Regions from separate parts of the Lysinibacillus sp. Ag94 genome, predicted to be linked through region 2. Evidence: riboswitches for the same ligand, from Rfam matches in the RefSeq annotation. Region 2 holds a riboswitch; each other region holds the start of a gene.
The links. Region 2 has a riboswitch for thiamine pyrophosphate ahead of thiM (hydroxyethylthiazole kinase). Riboswitches for the same ligand answer to the same signal wherever they lie in the genome.
Positions count from the first base shown of each region.

Region 1: another riboswitch for thiamine pyrophosphate. It lies ahead of tenI (thiazole tautomerase TenI); the one in region 2 lies ahead of thiM (hydroxyethylthiazole kinase).
Region 3: another riboswitch for thiamine pyrophosphate. It lies ahead of thiT (energy-coupled thiamine transporter ThiT); the one in region 2 lies ahead of thiM (hydroxyethylthiazole kinase).
Region 4: another riboswitch for thiamine pyrophosphate. It lies ahead of thiC (phosphomethylpyrimidine synthase ThiC); the one in region 2 lies ahead of thiM (hydroxyethylthiazole kinase).

Region 1 covers NZ_CP096780.1:2,020,458-2,024,713, forward strand. Annotated here, with positions in the region: gene thiO (glycine oxidase ThiO) at 1-1,109, opposite strand, end outside; gene tenI (thiazole tautomerase TenI) at 1,110-1,829, opposite strand; TPP riboswitch at 1,829-1,936, opposite strand; gene MY533_RS09210 (TetR/AcrR family transcriptional regulator) at 2,901-3,533, shown strand; gene MY533_RS09215 (GNAT family N-acetyltransferase) at 3,539-4,090, shown strand.
Region 2 covers NZ_CP096780.1:3,619,315-3,623,570, reverse strand. Annotated here, with positions in the region: gene thiD (bifunctional hydroxymethylpyrimidine kinase/phosphomethylpyrimidine kinase) at 1-728, opposite strand, end outside; gene thiM (hydroxyethylthiazole kinase) at 728-1,483, opposite strand; TPP riboswitch at 1,573-1,671, opposite strand; gene mbcS (acyl-CoA synthetase MbcS) at 1,897-3,486, shown strand; gene sppA (signal peptide peptidase SppA) at 3,784-4,256, shown strand, end outside.
Region 3 covers NZ_CP096780.1:4,016,777-4,021,032, forward strand. Annotated here, with positions in the region: gene MY533_RS18965 (hypothetical protein) at 1-491, opposite strand, end outside; gene thiT (energy-coupled thiamine transporter ThiT) at 731-1,291, opposite strand; TPP riboswitch at 1,420-1,528, opposite strand; gene MY533_RS18975 (magnetosome magnetite crystal formation protein family) at 1,651-1,986, shown strand; gene MY533_RS18980 (SbcC/MukB-like Walker B domain-containing protein) at 2,200-4,256, opposite strand, start outside.
Region 4 covers NZ_CP096780.1:180,734-184,989, forward strand. Annotated here, with positions in the region: gene MY533_RS00845 (S-layer protein) at 1-972, opposite strand, end outside; partial or broken gene MY533_RS00850 (AEC family transporter) at 1,363-2,291, shown strand; TPP riboswitch at 2,590-2,704, shown strand; gene thiC (phosphomethylpyrimidine synthase ThiC) at 2,836-4,256, shown strand, end outside.

The DNA.
Region 1 (4,256 bases), 1.6 Mb from region 2:
CGATCAATGCGAAACGCAGAAAGAAACTGTTCATCTTCCACTTGACCTGTAAGCAACTGGGCTGTGAGTTTGCCAGTAAGCGGGCTTAATAGAATTCCGTTTCGATAGTGTCCGGCAGCTACAAATAGCCCCCTAATAGTAGGATGCTCGCCAATATAGGGAATCCCATCAGCTGTCTGCGGCCTAATTCCTGCCCACACCCGTTCCCACGGGGCATCTTTCAGCTGGGGAATCAGCTTCACGGCTTGCTCAATCAAGGTAGCAATTCCTCCAGCCGTTACTTGTTTATCAAACGTATTTTCCACGACTGTGGCCCCAATGTAAATTTCGCCATTTCGCTTAGGAACAAAATAACAGCGTTTATCTGAAAAAATCGACCTGTGAACGATCGGCTTATTCGGCTTTACAGAAAAACATTCTCCTTTCACAGGATAAACGGTCAAGTTGATTCCCGTATTTTTCATTAAATCGGCAGCCCAGGCGCCGGTAGCGACAACGACCTGTTCACAATAGAAGGCTCCCGCTGATGTGTATACTCCTTTGACAACGCCGTTTTCATAGATAAAAGAAAGAACCTCTGTATTTTCGCGGATTTCTGTACCAAAATGCTCTGCAGCTTTTGCGAAGGCAAGTGATAATTTTGCAGGCTGCACATGGCCGTCATTTGGAAGGAACATAGCACCGGCAACAGTTGGTGCTAATGCAGGTTCCATTTCTCTTACTTGTGTTGCATCGAGCCATTGGATGCCGGAATCCCAGTTCTGCTGGAACAATACCTGACTTTTTAACGCTGTAGCTAATTCTTCCGTTTCTGCAATTTTTAACATGCCTTTATTCACAAATTCGATATCGATCCCCGTATATGTCAGTAATTCGTTAGTGATGGAGGGGAACATCGCCTGGCTTTTTAATGCCAACTGGAAAAATGGACCGTCGTGTTCCATTTCCGCCTGTGCTGCCAGCATACCTGCTGCTGCACTGGAGGCTTCATTGGCCAAAGTTCCTTTTTCAAGAATGACGACTTTTTTTCCTAGTTTAGAAAGTTGATAGGCAATGGAAGAGCCATTAATTCCTCCCCCGATAATGGCAACATCAAATGTATTTTTCACTCAACACATCTCCATTTTAACTTCTTTTTGATAGCTTTTTATTGCAGATAGAGGATCATCGGCGTTTAAAACGCCTGACATCACAGCAATACCGTCGGCCCCGCTGTTTATTACCTGTTTAGTATTTTCAGGAGCAATACCGCCGATTGCAATAACAGGAATATCTAGTGAACCAGTAAGCTTTTTTAATTCCTCTAAACCCCTTGGTTCCAATCCTGGCTTTGATTGGGTAGAAAAAATATGACCATATATCACATAGTCGGCTCCCAAGCGTTGAACCTTTTTTCCTTCTTCGACCGAGTGAATGGAACAGCCAACCGTCAATTGAGGAAAGTTGGCTTTAATCATAGATGCATTCAAACTATGATAGGCTAGTTGGACTCCTTCCACACCTGTAATAACGGCAACGTCTACCCGGTCATTAATGATTATTTTGGATAACGGAACGCCAACTCGGGAAAGCAGGTTGACTGCTTCATATAATTCTTTTGCCGTCATTTGTTTTTCACGCAAATGGATAGCGTCGGCATATGGATGGATGTCTGCTAAAATTTCACTTAGTTGTTCCATTGGCATTTTTCCATTAGAAATGAGATGAATCGCTTTTGATAATAGAGTAATGGGGGTCACCTCTTTAAGACTTACCCGCCTTTCAAATGTAGGATGCAAAAAAGCCACTTTCTTTTTGGTAAAGAAAGTGGCTGGAGATGAAAAGGACAAATTTCCGTATACCACTTCCCTACGCTGGCATTAACCAGGTCAGGTTCATAGAGTCCCGAAGTTACACTTCAATCTCAGCCTTTACAAAGGCACCCCTAGCGGATAAGTTATTTATTTTATTTAATTTATTTCCAATATTAGCACTATTCATGAAGATGTCAATCATTATGAATAGATTACTAGGGGTTCCATTTATTTGGCTGGGGGAAAAATGAATTTACAGAATGGGAGAATCAATATGAGACGTCAATTCAGCAATAACTAAATTGCTATGGGGGAAGAATATTCATGGGCTATTCAAATAAGACTCCGCTTAAAGCAAAGAGTATTGCATGCGCTTGAAGAGTATGTTGTAAGTACAAATTTTGTTAATTCTCTTTTGAAATATAATTGCTTACAAAAGTTGCTAGAGCTAGATGAATTCAATGAACAGTATATGTTTCTACTGTTAGAATTCTTAATTGAGCAAAATAAAAAACAGGATTGTTTAAAATGCTTTGAAATTATACAGATTAGCTGAAATAGGTTTATCTGTTCGGAGAGAATTAATAAAAGATATAACGAATACTTGGCAACTATATAGATTTCTAGCAGTCCCAAATATTAATATTTCTAATTCATTTTCATTCAGATGGAAAAAGTCATGGTTGCCACGAACTTAATTGAAAGTAGTATAAACACCCCGTAGTAGTTATTATATCTAACATCTACGGGATATTTCTCTAAATAATAAGAGTGTCAGTCTATTCTATCCGCTCTTTTAAGATAAGGCTTAAATGATATTGGATAATCTTTAGTTTTCTTATACATTTCGATTATACAAGCTGCTAATTGTTGAATACCAAGTTCTATTTTCTTTTCCTCTACTTGTGAAATACTTAGTCGGATTGCTTTCTTAAATGCTGACTCATCACATTCGTATATAGTAGAATATGAATTTTTTAAGACATCGCCCATGTTATGAATATAAAAGGTTGAAACTATACACTAGTGTCGGTATAATCTGACATATAAACGACAATAGTGTATAGTTTTTTAGGTGCATTTTGTCACTCATTAAGGAGGTGGCTTATGGCTCCAAAAGTTAGTGAAGAATATAAAAAAGAACGAGAGAAAGAACTGATAGAAGCGGCTAAGAAGGTGTTTATCGAGAAAGGTTTTGTTCACACAACTATGCAAGATATTATGGACAAAGCTGGAATATCCAGAGGTGCATTGTATAGCTATTTCAATAATATTAATCATGTTTTTATCGAAGTTTTAAAATATGATGACCAGAAAGACATTCAATATTTTGTGCCATCTGATGAAGGCCTACTTTGGCCACAATTAAAAAGCTGGATTGAAGAACAGCAAATTTATATTGAGGCAATTGACCAAACATTGGTCTTTGCAAAGGCGGAATTCTTTTTATCATATAAATACGTAAATAATAAAGATAATTTCCCTTACATTTCTGAACGCTATAATCGAACTACTGAAGCAATAGAAAAAGTATTAAAAGAAGGTATGCGTAAAGGAGAATTTAGACCTCAACAATCTACTGATTCAATTGCGAGATATATCCTATCATTTATTAACGGTTTAATGTTGGACACATTTCAACTGGGACATGAACAAACAAAAGTAAAGGATCAATTATCCGTCTTACTGTTCTCTTTAGAAAAATTAATCAATCCAAAATCCGAAACATACGAGGAGTGAATATTATGTTATTTGAATCATCTAGGGTGAGACTAAGAAAAATGACCAAAGAAGATACAGAACTATATCACAAATGGAGAAATGATGTGGAAGTTATGCATTCCACGAATCCATCTTTAGATGTTTATCCGATGGAAGAAACGAAAGATTTTGTAGATCATGTTATTTTGGGCACTCATGCAGGGAAAAGCTATATTATGGTTGAAAAAGGAAAGGAATCACCAATTGGCATTGTTGCATTAATCAACATTGATTATAAAAATAGAAATGCTGAATGTATTATTGACATCGGTGAAAAGGAATATTGGGGAAAAGGATATGGTTCAGAGGGATTGAAATTACTACTGGATTATGCTTTTTACGAAATGAATCTCCATCGAGTTTACCTGAAAGTATTTTCATTTAATGATAAAGCTATTAGTTTGTACAACAAGATAGGGTTTCATCAGGAAGGAAGCAGTAGACAAAGTCTATTTAGAGATGGTACATGGTATGACATCATTCATATGGGTATTTTGCAAAATGAATACTTTGAGAAACAAGTGAAGAATGTGTGAAAATTATTCCACCGTAAAATAGAGAAACAGGAATGGAGTGACGTTGGAACAACAAAAGGTCTAAAGTTGCTATAAAAACATTATGATAAATAGTGAGTTAGGCTTTGCTAAAAAATATCGGCATTACTATATTTCACCGAAAAATGTTTGAATGTTTATTCTTTAA
Region 2 (4,256 bases):
GTTATAGCTAATTGAATAAATTTTTTAGCTTCTACAATCGCATCTTCTATAGATAGTCCACGACCAAGAAAAGCAGTTAATGCTGCGGAAAACGTACAGCCTGTACCATGCGTGTTTTTCGTTGCAATACGAGTGGACTGCATGGAAAATGACCGACCATCTTGGAAAAATACATAATCAGTAGCATAACGTTTATCCTCTAAATGACCACCTTTAATAATGACGCATTGAATGCCCATTTGTAATAAGACGTTAGCTGCTTCTTTAATATCTGTTAAAGAAGTGATTTTCCTTCCAGAAAGGGTTTCTGCCTCTGGAATGTTCGGTGTGACCACTGTTGCTAAAGGAAGCAAATAACTGCGTAATGCCTCAATTGCTTCTTGCTGTAATAAGCTTTCGCCACCTTTAGCAATCATGACAGGATCTACTATAAGCGGACAATTTATTGCAGTTAAAATCCGTGCGATTGATTGAATAATTTCCGAGGAAAACAGCATTCCAGTTTTTATAGCACTTATTGAAAAATCTTCGACAAGCGCTTGAAGTTGTTTTTCGACAAAACTAACTTCAATTGGTAAAACATCCGATACCCCGAGTGTATTCTGGGCGGTTAAAGCTGTAATAACAGACGTTCCAAATACCTTTAATTCCTGGAATGTTTTTAAATCAGCCTGTATTCCTGCGCCGCCACCGCTATCAGAACCAGCAATTGTCGTTACAATATGCATCATTGTTCACCACCCTTGGAGAGGCGGTGTAGTTCGTTCAAAACTGCAATTTGAAAATCGCCAATAGATGAAGTGGAAGAAGCAGCTTGCTCTGCTACTTTTTTATAAAGAGATAATGTTTCTATTAATTGGTCAAATGCCTTATTTCCTACAAGGTAGGAAGCACAACAAATGGCACTCAATAAGCAACCTGTTCCAGTGACTTCTGTCATTTGTGAATTTCCACCTGTAATCCATTGCTGATGTTCGCCATCAGTAATAAAATCCTTTTCACCGGTCACAATAACAATACAATTGTAAAGCTGAGCTACTTTTTGTGCCTCAACTTCTAAAGAAATTGAACCACTACCACTATCTACGCCTTTTTGTTGCCATTCTATATCGGCTATTGCTGCAAGCTCTCCGACATTACAACGAATAGCAGCAAAATTTATTTCCTTGAGTAATTGTTGTACCGTTTGTTTCCGGTAAGTTGTTGCACCTGCAGCAACAGGATCTAAAACAACGGGAATGCCAAGAGCATTTGCTTTTTTTCCTGCAAGTAACATTGATTCTTTCATTCGCTCATTAAGGGTACCGATATTTATTAATAAGCCTGAGGCAATTGCGACCATTTCTTCAACTTCATGACTGTCATCTGCCATAACTGGTGAAGCGCCTATAGCTAATAAGCCATTTGCTTGGAAATTAGCTACAACATAATTAGTAATGCAATGAATTAATGGATTTTGTTTACGGATAGTATGAAATAACATTTTTAGTCCTCCTTGTTGGATGGACGTAAGCGTGCAAAAAAGGCTCTTTTTCGTGTAGAAAAAAACACGTAAAAGAGCCTTTCATCAGTAAATAGATGTGAATTGCTCCCTACGTCAGTATTAACTAACAGGTTCAAAGGGTCAGGTTTTACCTTCTCAACTCTAATTGAGTCCCCCTGCAATCATGCTTTTAGTTGACCAAAATGTATCATATTATTCATTCGTGTTCAATAGGTTATTTTTTCTTCGCGAAAACAGCACTAATGCTATGTCAAAATTGATAGTACCAATACGTGACTGATGCCATATAGCAGAGCATGATAGTTGTCACGACTTTAATGAATTGGAGTGAATTCCATTGAAAATGATAAAAATTGAGTTTTATAATGAGCGTACAAAAGGGGGCATTTGCCATGAAAAGAGAAGATTTAATCGCACCAGAATGGTATAACATTTCAGATGAAATTGAAAAATATGCACAGGATTCTACTAAAAATGCATTATTAGTTTATAACGAAGATGAGGAAATTCAATACTTAACATATCGAGCTTTACTTGAAAAGGCAAACCAGGCAGCACATGTATTTACAACTCAAGGTTTAAAAAAAGGTGACGTTATTTTGGTTATGGTGCCAAGATCAGTTGAAGCGTATATCGTTTATATTGCTGCCTTAAAGGCAGGCTTAACGATTATACCTAGCTCAGAAATGCTAAGAACGAAGGATATTGAATATCGAATCAATCATGCCAATGCAAAAGGCGTTGTTGCATTTGAACCTTATATTGAACAATTCGATAATGTTGGAAATTTACAAGAAATACAGCAGTTTGTCATTGGTCATGCACAGGAACCTTGGCAGCCATTGCTTGAAAAAATGCAAAATCAACCGACGACTTACATAAGTTCTACACCGACTAAGAGTACAGACATTGCATTTTTAGCTTATACGAGTGGTACAACCGGCAATCCAAAGGCAGCGGTTCATACACATAGCTGGGGTTATGCGCATTTGCGAACTACTGCACCAAATTGGTTAGGTGTACAAGAAGATGACATTGTTTGGGCTACCGCAGCACCAGGTTGGCAAAAATGGATATGGAGTCCGTTCCTTGCTACTTTAGGAAGTGGTGCGACAGCATTTGTTTACAAAGGTCACTTCGATGCGGCAACCTACCTTTCATTGCTTGAGAAATTCAATATTAATATTCTATGTTGCACACCGACAGAATACAGATTTATGGCAGGTCTTGAAAATTTGCAAGACTTCAATTTAAGTACGATACGTCAGGCAGTGTCAGCCGGTGAACCTTTAAATAGTGAAGTGATAAAAGTATTTTCCGACGTCTTCAATGTACAAGTACGAGATGGTTATGGACAAACAGAGAATACACTACTTGTTGGAACAATGGTAGGGATGGAGGCTAGAATGGGCTCAATGGGCAGACCTACCCCAGGTAATACGGTTGAAATTATTAATGATTTTGGAAATCCTACTGTAATTGGAGAAGTAGGAGATATTGCTGTGCACTGTGAATCACCCGCGTTATTTAAGAAATATTTAAACGATCCCGAACGTACAAATTTACAATTTAGGGGTGAATGGTATATTACAGGAGATCGTGCATATAAAGATGAAGATGGCTATTTTTGGTTTGAAGGACGTGGGGATGATGTCATTATTTCGTCTGGGTATACGATAGGTCCATTTGAGGTAGAAGACGCGTTATTGAAGCATTCAGCAGTAAAAGAAACGGCCGTAGTTGCGAGTCCCGATGAAATTCGTGGAAATGTCGTGAAGGCATTTGTTGTGCTGACTGATGGAGTAGTGGGTGATGAAACGCTTATAAAAAAACTACAAAGCCATGTAAAAACTTTAACAGCTCCTTATAAATATCCTCGTGCTATTGAGTTTGTTACTGAGCTACCAAAGACTACATCAGGCAAAATTCGCCGTGTCGAATTACGTGAGCAAGAAAAAATCCAATATAGTAATCATCGTTAATTTCCTAGGAAATAATGTCGAAAATCAAAGTTCCTGCTTTTTTTATGAACTTTGATTTTTTTTTAATAGAAGATAATGTAGTATAGGTTGAATAAGTTGGATTGGTTAAAGCTTTTGCATAGTATTGGTCAGTTACCGAAATTTGGGAATGTTATTTGTTAAAATGTGTAACTTGTTTATAAGTGGATTGGACTAGTTAAAAGTCAACCCCATGTTAAGGTGCTAAGCATATTATTGCAATAAGTATGAAACAAATTTGGATATCAATCGTATAACGTTATGAGGAGGCGGAAAGATATGAATGGTAAAAGGTGGACCGCTTTAATAATTGCAGGTGTATTATTATTGTTTTCATTAGGGATCAACACAATTTTTGCAATTTTTAAATCGAATTTCTTCAGTAATTTTGATAGCTTGGTGGCGGGAAATGATTTAACTGTGATGGAAGAAGTTAAAGAAAGCGGCGATATGGATAAACGTATTGCATACTTAAAGGTTGATGGTACGATTCAAGATGTTGGCTCAAGTACGTTTTGGGAACCAGTTTCTTATGATCATCAATTTTTCTTAGATCAATTAGAAAACATTTTAAATGATAAGACTGTGGAAGGTATCGTCTTAAGTGTTAATACACCAGGTGGCGGTGTAAAGGAATCAGCTGAAATCTATAAAAAACTCATGGAAATTAAAGAAGAGAGACAAATTCCAATCTATGTAACTATGGATTCGATGGCAGCTTCAGGTGGTTATTATATTTCAGCGCCTGCAGA
Region 3 (4,256 bases), 400 kb from region 2:
CCTTCGGCATTTGGTATCAAAGTAGCCAAAGCAAAAACGAGTGTTCCTACTATTAAGCACAATCCACCCATACGAGGAAGAATGCCTTCTTTCATCACTGAAATTCCAAATAGAATCATACCTAAAACGAAAAACAATGGTCCAACTGAATATATAATGCCTGAAACGCCTTCATCAAAAATAGGCTTTACATTCACCCCAGAAACACCTGCTATTTCTACAAATACAACTGCTGTTACACAAGTAGTACCAATCAGACCCAACAACATTCCTAGATTACCCAACAGCCCATTTTTTTTACCCTGCGCTTCAAATAATCCTATAAAAGCAAAGCTAAGACCTAAGTGACCAAATAAAACTAAGCTTTGCCCAAAAACAGTTCCATTATCTGCTTCCCCTAATAGGTTAATCAAATGTCCGATTCCTAAGAATAAACCAGATATAACACTTGCGAATCCTCCGACAGATCGAAATAAAAGTATGGGTTGCATTATTTACATTCCTCCATTTTATGAATTCACCTCTTATGTTTAAGTTTACACAAAATAGGTTTATATTCCAATAGTTCTTAAATTAACCACAATTCCGATGTTTTAATATGAATTTCTTATTGTAGTTGAACACAAGTTAACCAACACTATTGAACTAACCTGCCCGTTCGTTGAATAGCAACAATCTTTTCGAAAACAGCCAAAACAAAAACCCTTCACTCATGTGAAGGGCTTAATCATTATGATTTTCGTTGCATTAATTGAGGTGCTGCCGTAAATAGCAGAACACCGGCAATTGCTGTTAAAATTGTTGCTGGTAGCATATATGTTCCATTATAGATGATTGAATAAATCCACGCATTTTGATCGCCTGCATACTCTGCGAAAAATACAGCGCCACCAATGGTATGTGCTGCATAGCGTAAAAAACCTGCTAATACAGTTCCTGAAATAATATAAAGCGCCATTTTCTTTTTGTTTAAATTTTTTGCAGCCTCAAGCACCGGTCGACGTACAACGGCCGCTAAGCCAACTACTGTAAAGGCAACACCATAATCAAGTATTCCTTGTAGCCAATGCACAATTGTAGCACCAAACATTGTTTGCATTACACCAATGAGTAAACCGGTTGTCATGCCTGGAATAAGGCCCCAGCGGAATGCTATTAAAATTATTGGTACCATCACTAGACTAACAGAGCCGCCTTGTGCCCATACTTTAAAGGAAACCTGATCGAGCACAAGGCCAATCGCTGCGAATATTGCAATCTCCACAAGCATTAACAGTTTTTTATTGTCCATAAATATTCTCTCCTTTGTTCCGATGTAGGATACAAGAGCAGGAATAGAAATCAGTTGGCAAATATGTCCCTATCCGACATTAAAAAGATAAAAAACGATGCCAGGACAGAGCCTCACATCGTAAAAGTGTCGGTTTCTATCCACAATCCCTACGCAAGTGTTAACTTACAGGTTCGAAGAGTCAAGGCATTACGTGCCCAGTCTCAGCTGACATCATCAGCTCCCCTTGTGGTCGTACATCTTAATTTGATTGAACAACCTCATTGTACGCAAACACTGTTATGATTACAACCTCTTCCACATTTTTTTTGAAACTTTAACGTTTTTCATGCGTAAATATTAAAAAAGGAGGTACTACTATGGAGAACCAAAAAATATTATCTGCCTTTAGTTATCTCAGTATTTTATTTGCACCCTTTATTGTGCCATTAGTCGTTTACTTTGTGACAAAAGATAGCGACGTAAAGAGGCACTCTATTCGAGCACTAATATCACATTTAATCCCAGTCGCATTCGGTATAATTTTCTTTGCAGTCTTTATTTTCTCAACTTTATCATTCAACACTAATTTTGATCTAAATTCAGATAGTAATAATTTTCTTATCATTTGGTTTGTTTCATTCGCAATTTATATTCTCGTTTCATTAGGAGTCGTTATTTGGAATATTATTCAAGCTGTTCGGGTGGTCCGATAAGTTTCATCTTAACCTCTCCTTGAACACATAGTACTTAAGGAGCTGTTATTTTGTGAAAGTATCTAAAGTTGTTAAAACCGCTGTAAAATTAGCACCTATCGTCATCCCCATTGTCAAAAAAGTAATCGCTGCAAAAAAAGGAACAAATCCTAACGTAACTAAAAAAAAATAACAACAAGGCGTATTTCCAACAAACGGAGATACGCCTCTTTGTTATTTTACTTCAAAATATGTTTGACTATGACCGTTCATTGCTTTTTCAACATGCAACACAGCAGGCATTGTAGCTTTTAACTCCGCAACGTGAGAAATGACGCCAATCATACGTCCGGAATCTTGTAAGTCAATAAGCGTATCAATCGCCTTATTTAATGCTTCTTCATCGAGAGAACCGAAGCCCTCATCAATAAACATCGTTTCAATACGGATATTACCTTGAAAGCTTTGAATGACATCTGCCATCCCAAGGGCAAGACTTAAAGACGCATTAAACTTTTCTCCCCCTGATAATGTTTTGACATCTCGTAATTGATCTGTATAAGCATCATACACATCGAGTCCCAGCCCACTTTGCTTGGCATGCTTTTCTAAACGATCTGAACGTCGTAGCTCAAATTGACCGTTGGATAAATGATAAAGTCGAACATTTGCCGCCTCTGTAATTTTATCTAAATAATTGATTTGAATATAACGCTCAAAAGACAGCTTTTTCACATTCTGTCCATTTAACATTGCATAGAGCTCCTTTACTCGCCCCGCTTCTTTCTCAAGTAAATGAATCTCCTGTTCGGTCTCCTCAACCTTTTTGATAAAGTTTGCACAAGCCTTTGCAAATCCTTCCATTTGTTGCAATACTTTAAAAGCTTCCTCATATGTGACACGAAGCATCTCTAACTTTTCTTCCATGGTCGTTAAATCTTGCTTCTCTTGCCCTTTAAGATGCTTCTCCCCCTCAGTAATTTGTACTTGTAATGTGTGGATTTGTAGTGCATATTCATGGCAAGATTTCCGTAAAGCTTCTATTTGCAACGCGCTCCGCTTCCCAGCAGCAAATTCATCATAGCTTTCAAACCCTGCTTCCTTCATACTCACTGAAAATTGCTCGCGTTTTTCATCCATTTTCAGCTTTAATTCCTGAAAAGCCTGTTTCGCTATTTCTGCGGTCATTCTAGCATTATGTGCGGCTTCCTTGGCAGATTGCAAATTTTGCTGGCTATTATTCCACGCAGTTTGTAATGCAAGCTTTTGTGATCCTATATGAGCGATGGCCTGTTGCAATGCTTGTAGCGTCGTAAGATTTTCTGGAATATGCTTTTGCTGCTCTTCCACGACTGCTTGTTGTTTCATCAATTCCTTCGTCTTCTCAATTAAATATTGCTCAAGTTTTATTTGCTTTTCTTGTAGCTGCTCCATTCGCGCATGATGATCCTTTTGTTGCATACGTACATCAGATAATTGATGGCTCACTACTTTTAAGATTGTTATTTGTTGCTCTACGTTTTGCAACGAAGCTACAATTTGTGCTTGATTCGATTGATTAATCGCATTCGTCTCTAACTGTTCTAGCGCCTCTTGTAGAAGATGCTTTGTAGAATTCAATAAAGCTTCTTTCTCTAAAAACTTGCGCTCATCAGTACTAGCCTTTCCTCGTAAAGCCTCCACCTCTGCTAATTCAATCATCTCTAATTGCTCACGATGTGTTTCGAGGTGTGTTGTACTACCACACACTGGACAAGGCTCTCCGTCCTTGAGTTGCTGTGCTAAAATACTTGCCTGACTCGCAATCCATTGTTGCTCCAGTTTTTGAAGAGCCTGCTTACTTTCTTGATAATGGCTATTAGCAGTAGCTACATCCTGCTCCACCGTTGCAACTGCTCTCGTGTATTTTTCAACTTGCGCTAGTAATGATACTTGCTCTTTTAACTTAGGTAGCTGTTCTAAATAACTTTCATATGGCTCCAGTTGTTTTTCATATTGTTCAATTGTTTTTGTTAACTGCTGAACTTGCATTTGTTCTGTTTCTACGATTTTACTATTATCGTCTACTGCTAGCTTGGCTGTTGCAACATATTGTTCAGCTATTTGCAGCTGCTGCAGATTATTCTCATACGTCTCGAACGTCGGTAATAATGCCTGTAGCTGTAATTCCTGTTGTAAAACGTGTTGACGCTCAGGTTCTTTCGCCTCTTCAACGTTAAACTTTTCCTGCGCTATTTTTAACTGAGCTTCTGTATTTTTCTGCTCTGTCATTGCTTGCTGATAGGATTGTT
Region 4 (4,256 bases), 1.2 Mb from region 2:
TGCTGTACGCTCAGCCTGCGTTGTCCATTTCTCAGTTGTTAAAACGTCGTTTCCATTAACAGATACGGTAACGTATGGAGGTATAGCTACTAAATTACTTAGCTCAGTTTTATTCGCCACAGGTAATTTTATAGAGGCTTTTTTATCATCCACCTGCACCTTGTTAATAAGATGCCCTGAGTCTAATGCCACCTTTTCCCCGTGTTTGACAATTACTTGCTCAATTTTACCTTCCCCGTAAAGGCTAAAATCTTTCTCAACATCGATTGTAAGCTTATCAACGTTGGCCGTAACTTCAAATGCTGTAACTTTACCAACTACATCAATTTTTGAAATAGCTTTGTCAGAAGTCACATGTACTTTCGTACGCTCCAAGTTAATATTTGGAGTTTTAATATCTTTTAAAGTGACATTTAACCAATTAATATTTCTAGTTAATAAAGGTTTAAAAGTAATTGTATCCCCAATAGTAACGTCATCAATTGTAATGGCCTTCTTCACACGATTCGTTACAATGAGCTTATCTTTAATCGTTACATTTTGAACTTTTACATAATCCGCATTTACAGTTAGACTTCCTTCAATCTGTGCGTCACCACCATCAAAATATACCGCCTTTTTATCAGTGCCAGCTTTCGTTAATGTTAGTTCTGTAACGCTCGTAATTTCGCCATTTTTCACTACTATTGTTGCTTCGGCATTCATCAATGCAGTTTTATTCGATGTGTTAAAGAGGGGCTTCAGCGACTGGCTAATTTTAAATTGGCCATTGGATGTAAGTACTTTCTCTTTAGTGACGTTGTTAATGGTAACAGTTTGCCCCTTTGTTTTGGCTGCAGCTACCTGCCCATTCATTTGAATTGAGTGGTTTAAAGCTGAATTATTTGAAGCGGCATCTGCAGTGGACATTGGCGATACAAGGGTTGCTGTAATAGCAGTTGCCATAAAAGTCGTTAATACTTTATTCTTCATTTTAGTCTCTCCGATCATTGTATTTAATGGATAATATATCATATATTTCTTTGTTTTAGTACATAAAGGGTATATTTTACCATTTATTATACGTAAATGAAATGTAGTCCCTTTTCTTTATCGTTCGTTTTTAAAAATCCTTAATTATTTTAGAAAATTGAAAGTGAAGTGCCAGGTTTTTTTGTACGAAATTGGGTAGTTGGGTGCGGAAATCACGCTCATTTCAAGGGCTATAACGTTCTAAAAGATAACTTTTACCATCTTGTTAAAGATACTGTATTAGATTAGTGTATTTAGGAAAAATGCCTTGATATGAGTGGTGAGTTAGCTTTAAAGTACATTGACCAAGCATAAAAACAGCACTACTATGGGAGAGGGAAGGGGGACAAGCTGATGTATCTCGGTATGATTTTTTTAAAATTGTGGCTCCAATTTTAGTGCTTCTAGTGCTTGGTGCAGTTTTACAAAAGAAATTTCGCTTTAATTTAAAGGCGTTATCTCAACTTATTACATATTGCTTCATGCCAGCAGCAGTTTTTGTGAATATATATGAAACGAGTATAGAGCTGTCTGTGCTTGGGGAAGTTGCGTTATTTATTCTACTTTTTATCGGAAGCCAAATGGTGCTTAGTCATTTTCTTGCAAAGGGACTAGGCTTAGTAAAAACAGAGGCTGCGGTGTTTAAAAATAGTGTTGTCCTAATTAATTCGGGTAACTATGGAATTCCAGTTGCACAAATGATTTTTGTGACTCAGCCGATTGGCGTAGCGATTCAGGTCATTCTCGTTATATTTCAAAATATGACGACCTATACTTACGGCTTGTACAATTTAATTTCTTCAACAAAATCGGGCATGTCTATTGTAAAAGACTTCCTCAAAATGCCCATTATTCATGCACTTATTATTGGTGTTGCAATGAATTATTTTACGATCACTATTCCACAGTTTGTAAGAATTCCGATAGACCATGTGGCGGATGGCTTTATCGCCGTAGCATTAATAACTTTAGGGGCACAACTATCGCAACTTGAAATCAAATCCATGTTCAATAAGATAGTATTCATTAGCTGTTTTACACGACTAGTCATAGGGCCAGCCGTGGCATTGCTAATCATTTTTGCGCTTGGTCTTGATGGTGTCGTGGCACAATCACTTTTTATAGCTAGTTCGTTCCCGACATCGCGAAATAGTTCTAGTCTTGCATTAGAATATGACGTAGAATCGGCAACTGCTGCACAAACAGTTTTATTTTCAACGATTGTGAGCTGTATTACAGTGACGATCGTGATTTATGTAGCGGAACTGCTGTTTACCTAACAGTTGGGTGCCATATAAAAAGATAGGGTGGAAAGCTTTTCAGGAGTTAGGAGCTTTTTTTCTGAATTAAAAGCTAGTGATTTATATTTGTTAAAACAAGATATAAGTTGATTGGAGTGGAGGCTGGGCGACTCCTTGGGGATTAGCGTCACAGATGAGACCCTGCAGCGAAGCGAAGCGGCGGCAACAAAGCGCCCAGCCGGAACGGAAATCAACCACACGTTATGATGATAAGCAAAAAAAACAAATGAAGCTTCCATCTCTTAACAATATCTGCTACACTAGCATCAAACTTAATAGCATTAACTAGGGGAGTCTGATGAGTCAGGCTGAGAGGGAAACGCATAGAGGTTTCTTGACCCTTTGGACCTGATCTGGCTCATACCAGCGTGGGAAAGTTAACCATTATTGCACTCAATGTATTTGCAATAACTATACCTTTACATTCTTAGCCGGATCCAAAATTTTTTGGATTCGGCTTTTGTCTTTATTGGGGTGAGCTAGATTCGGTCCTTGTAAAAATATAAAAGGGAGCGAAGTAGTTATGACAACAGTTAGCGACAAGAATATTACAATTATGTCTAGTTTTGAAGGAAGTAAAAAAGTTTATGTAGAAGGTTCTCGACCAGATATTTTAGTGCCAATGCGTGAAATTGCTCTAAGTCCAACGACAGGAAGCTTTGGGGAGGAGGAAAATGCACCAGTACGTGTTTATGATACGAGCGGCCCGTACACTGATCCTGCGTATAAGGTGGATATTACGAAAGGATTGCCAGCTTTACGTAGTGCATGGATCAAAGAACGAGGTGACGTTGAAGAATACGAAGGTCGTACTATCAAGCCAGAAGATAACGGATTCCGCAAAGCTGATGATCCACGAATGAATGAAAATGTTTTTCCGAATTTATCAAGAAAGCCTTTACGTGCGAAAAAAGGTAGAAATGTAACACAGCTTCACTATGCACGAAAGGGAATTATTACTCCAGAAATGGAATTTGTAGCGATCCGTGAAAATATGGACCCTGAATTTGTGCGCTCAGAGATCGCGGCAGGGCGTGCTATTTTGCCTTCTAATATTAATCACCCTGAGGCTGAGCCAATGATTATCGGACGTAACTTCCACGTGAAAATTAACGCCAACATTGGAAATTCCGCGGTGTCATCTTCTATTGCGGAAGAGGTAGAAAAAATGACGTGGGCTACACGCTGGGGTGCTGATAACATTATGGATTTATCTACTGGTAAGCATATTCATACGACACGTGAATGGATTATTCGTAACGCCGCGGTGCCAGTGGGAACGGTGCCGATTTACCAAGCGCTAGAAAAAGTAAATGGAGTGGCAGAGGATTTAACGTGGGAGGTGTATCGTGACACGTTAATCGAACAGGCTGAGCAAGGTGTTGATTACTTCACGATTCATGCAGGGGTATTGTTACGCTATGTGCCATTAACGGCTAATCGTGTAACAGGCATAGTGTCTCGAGGAGGCTCGATTATGGCGCAGTGGTGTTTATATCACCATCAAGAGAGCTTCTTATATACTCATTTTGAAGAAATCTGCGAAATTATGAAAACCTATGATGTTGCCTTCTCTTTAGGTGATGGTTTACGTCCTGGTTCTATTGCAGATGCGAATGATGAGGCTCAATTTGCGGAGCTAGAAACACTAGGGGAATTAACGAAAATTGCCTGGGAGCATGATGTACAGGTGATGGTAGAAGGACCAGGGCATGTTCCAATGCATCTTATTAAAGAAAATATGGATAAACAGTTAGAGGTGTGTAAGGAAGCTCCTTTCTATACTTTAGGACCGTTGACAACAGATATTGCCCCTGGTTACGACCATATTACATCGGCTATTGGTGCTGCAATGATAGGGTGGTATGGTACGGCAATGCTCTGTTATGTGACGCCAAAAGAGCATCTCGGCCTACCAAATCGTGACGATGTTCGTGTAGGGGT